3 regions of the Rhizobium sp. CB2179 genome follow, and region 3 is predicted to be linked to each of the others. Evidence: riboswitches for the same ligand, from Rfam matches in the RefSeq annotation. Region 3 holds a riboswitch; each other region holds the start of a gene.

Region 1 (4,527 bases), 400 kb from region 3:
GCTTTGCCTCTACCCGGCTGATCTGGATCAACTTCGTGCACCTCTTCCTGGTGTCGCTGCTGCCGTTCACGACGGCCTGGATGGCGAGGACCGGCCTCGCGCCGATGCCGGTTGCCGTCTATGCCGCGGTCTTCGTGCTGGTCAATGCTGCCTATCTGATGTTCGAGCGCGAGATATTCGCGCAAGCCGAGGCGGGCGCCATGCCGGAACCCGCCCGCCGCCTGGCGCGCCGGCGGACGCTCATCGGCCTGGCGATCTTTGCCGTGGCGGGGCTCGTTGCTCCCTTCGTACCGCTCCTCGGCTTCTTCCTGATCTGCTGCGCCCTCGTTCTCTATCTCCAGCCGGAGATCTTCAACAGCCGCCAGCAAGGGCAGGCGGAATAACCAGACCGGAAATACCAATCAAGTTATCACAGCAAAAGGAGACTGTCATGTCCATCATCAGATACCGCACCGCCGACGTCGACGGCTTCAACATCTTCTATCGCGAGGCCGGTTCGCCGGATGCTCCGAAGCTGTTCCTGCTGCACGGCTTTCCGAGCGCCGGCCACATGTTCCGCGACCTGATGCCGCTGCTCTCCGATCGCTTCCACATCGTCGCGCCCGATCTTCCGGGCTTCGGACGATCCGACCTGCCGGCACGCGGCGCCACTTTCGACGGGATCGCCACGACCATCGATCGTTTCACCGAAGTCGTCGGCTTCGATCGTTACGCCGTCTATGTGTTCGACTACGGCGCGCCGACCGGCTTCCGGCTGGCCGTGAAACATCCTGACCGGATCATGGCGATCATCTCGCAGAACGGCAACGCCTATGTCGAGGGCCTGAGCGAGGGCTGGAACCCGATCCGGGCCTATTGGGAGGATGCGTCCGAGGAGAACCGCAATGCGCTGAAGGCGATGCTGCAGCCGGAAACGACGGTCTGGCAATATACGCATGGGGTTGCCGATCCGACGACGGTTTCGCCCGACGGCTATTCGCTCGACAATTTCTATCTGGCGCGGCCCGGCGTCGAGGACATACAGCTCGACCTCTTCGGCGACTACAAGAGCAATGTCGCGCTCTATCCTGCCTTTCAGGATTATTTCCGCACCCACAAGCCGCCGTTCCTGGCCGTGTGGGGCAAGAACGATCCGTTCTTCCTGCCGCCCGGCGCCGAGGCGTTCAAGCGCGATAATCCCAATGCGGTCGTCCGCTTCCTCGACACCGGCCACTTCGCGCTGGAAACGCATGCCGCAGAGATCGCGGCTGCGATCCGCGATTTTCTGGCCCGCTGAGAGCAGAACCAGGCGCTGCCCGCCGGAAGGGGCGGGCGGTCGCCCAAGCCAACAGGAGAGACGACATGTCTGATACAGTTGCCATCATCACCGGCGCCAGCCAGGGCATCGGCCAGGCGACGGCGCTGCGCCTCGCGCGCGATTTTTCCGCGCTGGTGCTGGTCGCGCGCAACCGCGCCAATCTGGAGGAGACCGCGCAGGCGGTGAGGGCGGTCGGCGCGCAGGCCCTCGTCATCGGCGCCGACCTTGCTGAGCCGGCGGCGGCGCAGGCCGTGGTCGATCAGGCGCTCGGTGCCTTCGGCCGCATCGATGCGCTGCTCAATATCGCCGGCGCCGTGCCGCAGATCGATCTTTTCGAGATGACCGACGCGCAGTGGGAAGGTGGACTGGCGCTGAAGCTGCACGGTGCGCGGCGCCTGACGATTGCCGCCTGGCCGGCACTGAAGGAGACCAACGGCTCCGTCGTCCTGATGTCGGGCAATTCGGCGGTGTTTCCAAAGGCGCCTTATGCGGCGGTCGGCACGATCAATGCGGCGATCGTGGCGCTCGCCAAGGCCTTTGCCGATCGCGGCATCGCCGATAGCGTCCAGGTCAACAGCGTGCTGCCCGGCCCCGTCATGACCGGCCGGCGCCGTTCCTATCTCGAGCACTGGGCACCGTTGCACGGTGTGAGCGTGGAGGAGGCGACCGCGCATTTCCCCGAACAGGCAGGCATTGCCCGCTACGGCGAGCCGGAGGAAATCGCCGAACTGATGGCCTTCCTGGTGTCGCCGGGTGCCCGCTGGATGACCGGCTCGACGCTACGCATAGATGGCGGCGAGGTGAAGTCGATCTGATGTGGTCGACGGCGGGATTGCCCCGCCGTCTTCATCGCCTGTTGTTCTTCTGCTCGTCGAGCCGCTTTCACGCGGCGGGAGCAGCGCGGGTCTTGCCGATCGTCAGAGCCGCCTTTGCTGCCTCGCGTCCTTTCTCGACGAAATGCGCCCGGTAGATCTGCTTGTGGTGTTCGGTTTCCTGATACTGATGCGGCGTCAGCGACACCGACAGCACCGGCACACCGGTATCCATGCCGGCGCGCATCAGCCCATCGACGACGGCCTGGGCGACGAATTCGTGGCGGTAGATTCCGCCGTCGACGACGAAGGCGGCGGCAACGACAGCGGCATAGCGTCCGGTTGCAGCAAGATCGCGTGACAGCAGCGGCATCTCGAATGCGCCGGGAACATCGAACACGTCGACCTGCTCGGGCGGAATAAGCTGATGGAAGCCATCAAGGGCGCGGTCGACGATGTCGGCGTGCCAGCTGGCTTTGACGAAGGCATAGCGGGTGGGTGTCACGGCAATCTCCTTTGGCGAACAGACACATCACCCAAGGCGATCACGAACGTTCCCGACAGCCGCAAGGGCGGCAGGAGCGCACGTTCTCTTTCATCCGGACTATGACCGTCGGCTCAGGCATCTCACCTGATCTGCTGACCCTTCCTGAGAAGGCGCTCGCGGGCTCGCAACCAAAATTGCATACCGCCGGTAGGGACTTTCACCCCGCCCTGAGAACGGCGCGAACAATAGGGGTAAGGTGGCGGGCTGGCAATAGGTTGAAATGCTTTCGCGGCCGGAGCTGGATCAGGGCTCCCCAAGCGGCGATTCCGCTCGTTCGTCGATGGCGACGGGCAATACCTCTTGCGGAGGAGGAGCCTGCGCCTACATTCTCTCGGTGAGGACATCCACGTCAGAAGCACGACAAGACAGGACGCGCTGTCTCCGCCTGGGCGGGGCCGTGACAACCATGGGAGAGAGTGATGCCAGAATCTTTCGTCGTCCACCGCGAGGCGCATATCGCGGCGCCGCCGGCCGCGGTATTCGCGCTGATGACCGATCCGGAGAAGATCCTGCGCTGGATGGGAACGGAAGCGCAGGTCGAGCCGCAGCCCGGCGGGCTCTATCTCGTCAACGTTACCGGCGCCCGCTTTGCGCGCGGCTCGTTTCGCGAGGTGGTGCCGGTTCATCGCCTTGCCTACAGTTTCGGCTGGGATGGCAGTGAAGTGGTGCCGCCGGGGTCGAGCCTGGTCGAGATCGACCTGATCGAACAGGGGAGCGGAACGCTGCTGCGGCTCACCCATAGCGGCCTGCCCAGCGCCGATCAATGCGCCGGCCATGCGGAAGGCTGGGCGCATTACCTCGGGCGCCTGACAGAAGTCGCCGCCGGGCGTGATCCGGGTCCCGACGCTTTTTACGGCCGGACATGAACAATTTTTGCGGGCGCGGGGCGTCTCTGAAGCGCTTGCCGCAGCGACAACAGCGGTCGGCGGGCGCTCAAACCGGCCGTACGGAAGCGCTGCTTTTTCTCCCGCAAACATGAACGCGCAGTTCATCTCCAGTTCAATTTAGCGGCCATAAAGTTGGGACGGCTGGATTGAAAATGGAGTTCACGATGAAGGCACTTTCTATCGCGGCTGCCTTGCTTGCCGGCAGCCTCTCGATCGGTACCGCGGAGGCAATGCCGATGGGGACAATCAATGTCCAGAGCAGTGTCACAAAGGTCGACTACGCCTGCGGTCGCGGCTGGCATCTGACGCGCTGGGGCGAATGCCGGCGAAGCTGGAGACGCCCGCCGCCGGTAGCTTTCTACGGTGGTCCGCCCCGCTGGGGCTGGGAGCGGCGTCACCGCGATTGGGATGGCCCGCGCTGGCGCCATGAGCGGCGCTGGGATCGCGACCGGCGTTGGCGGGATAATGACTAAAAGTCTCGCTCAGATGTAAATGGACGAAGGCCGGAGCGATTTTCGCCCGGCCTTTTCTCATGAAAAAGCGTCGCCGACGCTGACAGCCAGCGTTCTTGCGATTTGCCCGAGAGGGTCAGATCCTGCTGACGAGCCAGTGCGTGTCGTCGATCAATTCCTCGAGCTCGACGGGATCCTTGACGCCGAATTCGAACCATTCGACGAGTTCTTTCGCCTTGCGGCTGCTTTCCTCCGCCGTCAGCTCGACCTGATACCTTTCGCACCATCGCCGAAGGATCGACGTCAGCAGCGTCATGTCATTCCCATCCAGCGGATCTTTTGGCCAGAATATCGTGCCCATCGCACCCCTCAATCACACGATGACGAACGGCCCTATAATGGAATCAAAGTCGCGCAAGTTTAAAGTGTTTATTTTTTGTTTTCCACCGCAGTGGATGGTTTTTCGACAGGGGAGTGGACGCACTTTTGGGGTGACAGGTTGAGTCGATGGGAATGTCCTCACGGACACCCG
Region 2 (4,527 bases), 890 kb from region 3:
GAGCGGATAGCGAACGGCACCCCATTCCTTCTTCTTCGGATTGTAGGAGACGAGCTTGACGAAGCCCTTCTCGTCGTCGCTCCACTCGCGCTGGACCGCCATCCAAAGCGTGGTGTCGTCGCCGGTGCCGACAATGGCCACGCCTTCGAAGCCGTAGCGGATTTCGTTGGCGACGAGCTCCTTCGGCAGCGCGATCTCGGCCTTGATGTCGCCCTTGGCATTGACGTTGTAGAGGGCGTGCGGGACGAGACGCTCGCTGTAGCCTTCCGAGGCGAGCCAGAAGGAGCCATCGGCGGCAGCCGCGATGCCTTCGATGTCGAGCTTCTGAGCCGGGGCACCGTCACGCTTGACGACGAGGGCGTCGGTGATGACGGCCGGCTTCTTGCTGGCGTCGATCGTGTAGATCGTCGGCTGCGAGCCCAGAACGCTGTCGCTGACGGCGTAGAGCATGCCTGGCTTGCCCGGAACGGCGGCGAGACCCGAAAGGGCAGCAAAGCCGATCGGATTGCCATCCTTCTCGGCGGAGACGATCTGCGGATAGGCCTTCTCGCCTTCCGAACGCTCGTAGATCATCACATGCGAGCGCGTGCCGCCGTCCTTGCCGAGATCGAGCTCGTTGGCGGTCGCAAGAAGATTGCGGGCGGGAATGGCGATCGCGCCTTCCGGCGAAATGCCTGATGGCAGCAGCTGGACGAGTTCGGGATCGGCGCCGGTATCCTTATAGACGCCGACGACCGAGGCACGTTCGGCGAGCAGGAAGAAATACTTGTCGTCGCCGAACTTGGCGGCTTCGAGGCCTTCCGGCTCGACGCCCTTCGATCCCGAACGGCTTTCCGGATAGTGGCCGATATGGGCGACGGCGCGTTCGAAGGATGCGCCCGATTCGTAGAGAAGCTTGCCCGTCCTGTCGAAAATGGTGAAGCCGCGCGAGCCGCCCTGGTAGTCGCCTTCATTGGCGACGACGAGGCGGTTGTCGTCAAGCCACTTCACGGCATCGGGCTCGCGCGGCACGCCCTTGGCTTCGCCCGAGAATTTCAGGGCGCCGTCACGCTTGGTGTCGATGCCGGTGAGATCGACGCTGCCGGCGGAGAAATGCGTCTTCACTTCAGCCGTGTTGGCGTCGATGATGACGATCTCGTTGTTTTCCTGCAGCGTCAGGGCAATCTCGTTCAGGCTGTTGAAGGCGACGAATTCCGGCTCCGGATCTTCAGGGGCGACGCCGGTAAGCCCGGCCAGCGTCACGTGCTTGATAGTGCCGCAATCGACGGTGCCGTTCTTGACCTGGAAGACGACGAGATCGCCGGCCGGCATCTGCGGGATCTTGCCGTCATTGATGTCTTCGTCGCGTTCATTTTCGATTGCGATGGTGCCTAGCGTCTTGTCCTTGTTGAGGGCGATCGAATCCGGCTGACCACCGAGATCGCAGGTGTTTTCGATCTTCTTGGTCGCCACGTCGACGATCGCGAGACGGCCCGAGGGCTTGGCCTTGCTTTCGGAGGTGTTGACGGCAACCAGTGCCTTGCCGGCGCTCCAGGTGACCGATGTCGGCTCGCCGTCCATCATCAGCGCGCCGCCGGCCTTCGGGGCCTTGGCATCGGTAATGTCGATAAAGCCGATCGCGCCGAGCGGGCTGTCGCTATAGATCAGCGTGTTGCCGTCTTCGGTCGCGGTGATGATCTCGGCGGAGCTCACCGAAAGCTTGTCCTTATCAACAGGCAGGTTCTCTGCGACCGGGAAGGAAGCGATGCGGTTGAAAACCGGCTCGGCCGCGGCCGGAAAGGCGACGGATGCGAGAAGCACGGCAGCGAGCGCTGCCTTGCGCGATGAAATTGTCATGAAATCCCCCATGTGTCGAACATTCGAAACATGAGTTTTCTGCGCGAGCGGCATGACAGAGGCATGACAGATGCGGCATTTTGCGTCAGATCATGTCAGGCTCTGGTTTGCGCTCCCGGCGCATCTCGTTTCGCATGATGAACAGCGAAGCAGACAAGATGAGAGCCGCTCCCAGCCAGAGATAACCCGCCGGCGCATAACCGAAGAACAGCCAACCGGCCAGCACGTTCAACGGCAGCTTCAGATCGTCGAACGGCTGGACATAGGCGGCATCCGCTGCGGCATAGGCTAGCGTCAGGAAATACTGCGCTACCGCGGTCAGCAGCCCCGCCAGCAGGAACAGGGCAAGGGTTGCGCCCGTCGGCACTGCAAAGCCTGCCGCAAGCGCCAGCCCGCCATTTATCGGCGTCAGCAGAACGAGCAGCCAGACGGTGATCGTCTCTGGCCGTTCGATGCCTGTCAGGCTCTTGGTGATCAGCGACGAGGCGCCCCACAGCAGCGCCGAAAGCACAGGCAAGAGAGCCGCCCAGCCAAAACCATCAGACCATGGCTGCAGAATGATCATCGCTCCGGTGAAACCCGCTGCCGTCGCGGCCCAGCGGGCCGGGCCCACGCGCTCCCCGAGGAAAAGCCGGGCGCCCAGAATGATGAAGAAGGGCGAGGTCATCACCAGTGCGATCGCCTGCCAGATCGGCACCGTGGCAAGGCCGGCGACCCAGGCCTCGACGCCGAGCGCGGCAAGCGCGACGCGCGCGAGGTGACGCCAAGGATAATGCGTGCGCATCGCCGCAAGGCCGAGCCTCTTCAGGAACGGCAGCGAAAACAGGAAGGCGAAGCCATATTGCCAGAAGGCTGCGGACGCCGAGGGAAAGGCAAGCTTCATCGTCAGCCATTGGGTGACGACGTTGAGAAGCGAAAAGGCAATGCCGGCAAGGACCATCCAGATGGCACCGACAACGGCGCGGGACGGCTCGACGGCAACAGAAGTCTGATTCATGTCTTTCATCCAAAACAGGGACCAACATAAATCAGGACGCATGAGCCACGACCAAGCGACACAGGGCAACCCTGCCCTCCGCGTGGCCGACACTCATTCTCTTCCATCCGGACTTTAACCGTCGGCTCCGGAATCACACCGGATCTGCTGACCCCTCCTCCGCATGGGCGCGAAAGAAGGCGCTCGCGGGCTCAGGCCGAAACCCTTACCGCCGGTGGGGAGTTTCACCCCGCCCTGAGAACAGAACTGTCGTAGATCAAAGCCCCCGCGACGGCAAGATCCGCCCAAACAAAAGGGGTCCGGCAAAGCCGAACCCCTCTCAAATCCTACACAACCGGTCTCGTTTCCGGCTGGCGGATAATCTCAGATCAGCCGTTGACGGCGTCCTTCAGGCCCTTGCCGGGCGTGAATTTCGGCACGTTGCGAGCCGGAATGTCGACTTCAGCGCCCGTCGACGGGTTACGGCCCTTCGATGCGGCACGATGAGAAACGGTGAAGCTGCCGAAACCCGCGAGGCGAATGTCGCCCTTGTTCTTGAGTTCAGCCTGGACAACGTCGAAAACCGCGTCAACAGCGGAAGCCGCGTCAGACTTCGTCAGTCCTGCCTTTTCGGCTACTGCGGACACGAGTTCATTCTTGTTCATGTTTCCACCCCTTTCTAAATGGTATGAAACGACTCAAAAGTAAGCTAGGCGCAGAATAGGTTTCATCAGGCCCGCCGAAAACCCAAAAGCCCTGCAAATCAAGGAAAAGCAAGCGTCTACATGACGTTTTCACAAAAAAGGCTGGCGTTTCCGCCAGCCTTTTTCCGTGTTTTGGGCCAATTGGGCATAAATGTGGCAAAGGCCACTCAATGCGCTATGGTTGCGCCTGTCTCATCGAGGCCTTCGACCGATGTGATGACCGGCGTTTCCACCGTGCCATCCCATTCGATTGGCTCCGGCCGCCGGATCAGCGCGTGCTTGATCACCTCGCCCATGCGGGATACCGGGATGATCTCCATGTTGTTCTTCACGTTGTCAGGAATCTCCGCCAGGTCCTTGGCGTTTTCCTCCGGAATCAGCACCTTCTTGATGCCGCCGCGAAGCGCTGCGAGCAGCTTTTCCTTGAGACCGCCGATCGGCAGCACACGGCCACGAAGCGTGATTTCACCGGTCATGGCCACATGCCTGTCCACGGGGATGCCGGTCATGATCGAGACGATCGCGGTTGCCATGGCGACACCAGCCGAGGGACCATCCTTCGGGGTTGCGCCTTCCGGCACGTGCACGTGGATGTCGCTCTTGTCGAAGCGCGGCGGCTCGATGCCGAAATCGACAGCGCGCGAGCGGACATAGGAGGCCGCTGCCGAGATCGATTCCTTCATGACTTCCTTCAGATTGCCGGTGACCGTCATGCGGCCCTTGCCCGGCATCATCACACCTTCGATGGTCAGCAGCTCGCCGCCGACTTCCGTCCAGGCAAGACCGGTCACGACGCCAACCTGATCCTCGCCCTCTGCTTCGCCATGGCGGAAGCGCGGGACGCCCAGATAGTCGGAGATGTTGGCAGCCGTCACGTGAACGGCCTTCGTCTTGCCCTTGATGATCTCGGTGACCGCCTTGCGGGCGAGTTTCATCAGCTCGCGCTCGAAGTTGCGGACGCCGGCTTCGCGGGTGTAATGCTGGCTGATCGACATCAGGGCGTCGTCACTG
Region 3 (4,527 bases):
CAACCAGCCGTGCGCGTCTGGGACCCAGCCACCCGGCCCTCGTCCTTCGAGGCTGCGGCCTGCGGCCTGCGTGCCTCAGCAACCGTGTTGTTGGGGCTGGTTCCATGGGGTTCGTCTTTTAAGAATAGTGTTGATCATGATGATGAGCTTTCGCATGGCGGCGACGATGGCGACCTTGGGCGGTTTGCCCGCGTCGCGCAGCCTTTTGTGGAAGGTCTTGATGGCCGGGTTGCAACGGATGGCCGAGAGCGTAGCCATATAGAGGGCGCATCTGACGGTGGCGCGGCCGCCGGCGATATGGCGTTGTCCACGCCATGTGCCGCTGTCGTGAGCGATGGGGGCGACGCCGACGAGGGCTGCGAGCTTCTTGTCGTCGATGGCGCCGAGTTCGGGCAGTTCGGCGATGAGCACGGCGGCACTGACCTCGCCAATGCCCGGCACGGTCAGCAGCAGATTGCGGCGTGCGGCCATGTCGGGCTCGGCCTCGATGGCGAGCGCGATGGCGGCATCGACGCGGGCGAGCTGAGCCTTGAGGGCGGCGAGGGTCTCGCCAATCAGCGCTGCGACGGCCTCAGGCGCATGCTCGAGGCGGTTCTTCTCGGCGACCGCCATGTCGATGAGTTGGCGACGGCGGGTGACAAGCGCAGCAAGCGCGATGCGGCCGTCGTCGATATGGGGGATCTGTGCCGGCCGCATCGCTCTGGCGAAGTGGAGCGTGACGCGGGCGTCGACCTGATCGGTCTTGGCCAAACGACCGCTGGCCCTGGCGAAGTCGCGCACCTGGCGGGGATTGACGACGGCGACGGCAATACCGGCGGCCATAAGCGTTCTGACGATTGCCATCTCGTAACCGCCGGTCGCCTCGACGACGACAAGCTCTGCGCCGGCCACTGCCGCAGTGAGTGCGGCACAGCCTGGCGCATTGTTGTCGAAGCGGACAACGGCGCGTTTGCCCTCAACGGCAACGTCGAGATGGGCCTTCGAGACATCGATACCGACCATGAAAGATTGCTGGATATGCATGACTGCTCCTCCTTGCAACGCGGGCTCGAAGCCCAACCAACCGTTCGAGCGAAGACATGGCGACGGAGATGCTTGCTGAGGTACGAGTTCAAGACCCAAGGATGACACGCATCCCCGCCGCACAGCCCCTTTATACAGCAACGGCAACGTACAAGGATGAGGGCTGGTCCGTGTGCCATGCCGCTGCGCTTCCCGTTGAACCAGGTCGCAACCTCTCTCCAGCCTCATCCTGAGGTGCCCCGCAGGGGCCTCGAAGGACGGGGCTGGCCGCTTTGCGCAGATCAGGCGACTTCGCGTATGTCTTTTGCCGCCTGGCGGTCGAGATAGGCGACCAGGTCCTCGATGGTGACGAGGGGGAGGTTGTGGCGTTCGGCGAAGAGCGTGAGTTCGGGCAGGCGGGACATGGTTCCGTCGTCGTTGGCGACTTCGCAGATGACGCCGGCGGGGATCCGTCCGGCGAGGCGGGCGAGATCGACGGCGGCTTCGGTGTGGCCGGGGCGGCCGAGCACGCCGCGGGGGTTGGAGCGCAGCGGGAAGATATGGCCGGGGCGGGCGAATTCGGCGGGCTTTGCGCGATCGTCGACCAGGGCGCGGACGGTGGCGGCGCGGTCGGCAGCCGAGATACCGGTCGTCGTGCCCTTGAGATAATCGACCGAGACCGTGAAGGCGGTTTTGTGCGATTCCGTGTTGTTGGGCACCATGAGCGGAATATCGAGCGCATCGAGACGCTCGCCTTCCATGGCGATGCAGACGAGTCCACGGGCGTGGGTCATCATGAAGGCGATTGCCTCAGGGGTGACGGCATCGGCCGCGACCACGATATCACCTTCATTTTCCCGGTTCTGGTCGTCGACGACGACGACCATCTTGCCGCTGGCAATGGCTGATATGGCATCTTCGATTGTTGCGATAGTCATGCTGTCTGGCCTTTCAAGGGTTATGTCAGCTGACTGACATGGTCTGCTCGGCTCAGTCCGTGAGCGAGCCTTCTGCCCTTGGGCGAACAAACGTCGGCCGACTCCGGGATGGAGTGCGACTGCCCGTGTTGTCCTCTTCCATCCGGACTATACCGTCGGCTCCGGCATCTCACCGGATCTGCTGACCTTCCGACAGGAGGTGCCGGAAGCGCTCGCGGGCTCCAGGATTGCTCCTGATACCGCCGGTGGGGAATTACACCCCGCCCTGAGAACACTTCAAAGATAGGATCAAAAACAGGCGGATGGCAAGGTCACTCGACCAGGCAAAAATGCAAAGCTGCCCTGACGCCGATGGACACACTGTTCACACGGAGGCGACGACCGTGTCGCCTTCCGCACTTCGCTGGTGGTTTGCTCTTTGTTCGATGCATGTCGTTGTCCCAAAACCGCTACGCAATTTTGGGCGCCTGCATCAGGACATGATCAGGCCGCCGTCGACATTGATCGTCTGGCCGGTGATATAGGCGGCGTCATCGCTGGCGAGGAAGGTCACCAGGCCTGCGACATCTTCCCCAGAGCCGGCCCGTTTCATCGGGATGCCCTCGACCCATTCCTTCATCAGCTCGCCGGGGGCGTAGTTGCCGAGCAGCTTGCCCCAGGCCTGGTCGTTATAGGCCCACATGTCGGTCTCGATGATGCCGGGGCAGAAGGCGTTGACGGTGATCTTCTCGGTCGCGACTTCCTTGGCCAGGCTCTGGGTGATGCCGACGACCCCCATTTTCGAGGCGGCATAATGCGGGGTGTAGATGAAGCCGTCGCGCGCCTGGCCGGAAGCGGTGTTGATGATGCGGCCGCCGCGCTTGTGCTTGCGCATTCGTGATATTGCCTCCTGGGCGCAGAGGAAGACGCCCTTGGTGTTGACGGCCATGACCTTGTCCCACTCGTTTTCGGTCAGGTCCTCGACGCGGGCGATGGTGATGACGCCAGCATTCTGGATCGAAACGTCGACCGAGCCGAATTCCTTCTCGGCGGCATCGTAGAGGGCGGTGACGCTTGCCTTGTCGGTGACATCGCCGATGAAGGAGATCGCCTTGCCGCCTTCGGCCCGGATCTGTTCGGCGACGCCGTGGACCAGGTCCTCATTGGCCGAGACGACGAGATTGGCGCCTTCTTTCGCGAAGCGTTTGGCGATCGCCGCTCCGATGCCGCGGCTACCCCCGGTAATGACGACAGTCTTCTGCTCAAAGCGTTTCATGCTCTTTCCTTGTCCGTCGATAAACAGCAAATCTGGGTGCGACGTACCATGCGATCATTATTGGAGATCAAACGGTTGTCGCGAATTCAGGCAGTCTAGAGCGCCGATGACGATCCGAGCCCTCGGTCCGTTCGACAACCCGTTCGATCAGCGTGAAGGGCGGGCAAGACGGCGATATCGCACGCCGTCTTGCCCGTTGGTCCCTTCAGCGCCTCGATCTCAGCCAGGGAGGAAGCGAGATCGGTCACTTTCCAGCAGCGGCAATGAGCTTTCTCATCACCAGCAGCAGAAACCGCCGTCGACGAGAAGATCGACGCCGGTCACGAAACTTGCTGCATTCGACAGCAGAAACACCGCCGGGCCTACCATCTCGTCCACCGCTGCCATGCGCTGCATCGGCGTCTGCTCTTCGAAGAGCTTGGTCTGGTGGACCATCTCCGGACGGGTGTTCATGGGCGTTGCCGTGTATCCGGGGGAGATGGTGTTGACGCGAATGCCGCGGTCGACCCATTCCATCGCCATGGACTTCGACATATGGATGACGCCCGCCTTGGAGGCGTTATAGTGCGCTTGGCTCAGCCCGCGATTTACGATCACGCCGGACATGGAAGCGATGTTGACGATGGAGCCGCGTCCATTCTTGAGCATGGCGCGGGCCTCGGCCTGGCAGGAAAGAAAGACACCTTTCAGGTTGATATCCATCAACGTCTGATATTGGTCCTCCTCCATCTCTTCCGCGGCGTTCGCGTTAGCGATGCCTGCCGCGTTGACTGCAAGCGTCAGCGTGCCGAGATCGGCTTCGGTCCGTGCTATTGCCTCTCCAAGGGAAGATTTGCTGGTGACATCCGCCGCGATCTGGATCGAGCGGCGGCCGGCGGCGCGAATATGTTCAGCCGTCTTGGCCAGCCCGTCGTCGGTTCGGCGGTCGAGCAGCGCCACGTCGGCGCCGCATTGCGCAAGGCCGATGGCAATGCGCTGCCCAATGCCGCTCCCGGCTCCTGTAACGATGGCAACCTGGCCGCTGAGATCGAAAAGCTTCGGGGCGTTCAGAGTGATGTCGGACACCGCTCTTCCTTTCTGTCTGTTTAGATGGTGGCTAGCTCCATGACCGAAACGTCATTTGCCTGGTCACGATTGAGAATGCCTGCCTGTTTGCCTTGCGCAAGCACGAGAATGCGATTGGAGACTCCGAGAACTTCCTCGAGGTCCGAGCTTACGACGATGACCGCCACGCCCCGTTTGGCAAGATTGACGATGATGTCGTAGATACCGGCTCGGGCGCCGACGTCGATGCCTCTCGTCGGTTCGTCGAGCACGACGACCTTAGGATCG

The links. Region 3 has a riboswitch for FMN ahead of ribB (3,4-dihydroxy-2-butanone-4-phosphate synthase). Riboswitches for the same ligand answer to the same signal wherever they lie in the genome.
Region 1: it holds a riboswitch for FMN, as region 3 does, so the genes downstream of both, AC244Q_RS13200 (6,7-dimethyl-8-ribityllumazine synthase) here and ribB (3,4-dihydroxy-2-butanone-4-phosphate synthase) in region 3, are expected to answer to the same signal.
Region 2: it holds a riboswitch for FMN, as region 3 does, so the genes downstream of both, ribN (riboflavin transporter RibN) here and ribB (3,4-dihydroxy-2-butanone-4-phosphate synthase) in region 3, are expected to answer to the same signal.

What each region holds. Positions count from the first base shown of each region.
Region 1 covers NZ_CM172781.1:2,622,922-2,627,448, reverse strand. Annotated here, with positions in the region: gene AC244Q_RS13215 (TMEM175 family protein) at 1-383, shown strand, start outside; gene AC244Q_RS13210 (alpha/beta fold hydrolase) at 431-1,276, shown strand; gene AC244Q_RS13205 (SDR family oxidoreductase) at 1,342-2,112, shown strand; gene AC244Q_RS13200 (6,7-dimethyl-8-ribityllumazine synthase) at 2,180-2,614, opposite strand; FMN riboswitch at 2,693-2,835, opposite strand; gene AC244Q_RS13195 (SRPBCC family protein) at 3,076-3,522, shown strand; gene AC244Q_RS13190 (GCG_CRPN prefix-to-repeats domain-containing protein) at 3,708-4,016, shown strand; gene AC244Q_RS13185 (hypothetical protein) at 4,132-4,356, opposite strand.
Region 2 covers NZ_CM172781.1:1,336,052-1,340,578, reverse strand. Annotated here, with positions in the region: gene AC244Q_RS06705 (esterase-like activity of phytase family protein) at 1-1,848, opposite strand, end outside; gene ribN (riboflavin transporter RibN) at 1,922-2,842, opposite strand; FMN riboswitch at 2,925-3,079, opposite strand; gene hupB (DNA-binding protein HupB) at 3,202-3,477, opposite strand; gene lon (endopeptidase La) at 3,684-4,527, opposite strand, start outside.
Region 3 covers NZ_CM172781.1:2,225,569-2,230,095, reverse strand. Annotated here, with positions in the region: gene AC244Q_RS11110 (IS110 family RNA-guided transposase) at 76-1,023, opposite strand; gene ribB (3,4-dihydroxy-2-butanone-4-phosphate synthase) at 1,305-1,940, opposite strand; FMN riboswitch at 2,067-2,217, opposite strand; gene AC244Q_RS11100 (glucose 1-dehydrogenase) at 2,413-3,195, opposite strand; gene AC244Q_RS11095 (SDR family oxidoreductase) at 3,472-4,260, opposite strand; gene AC244Q_RS11090 (sugar ABC transporter ATP-binding protein) at 4,281-4,527, opposite strand, start outside.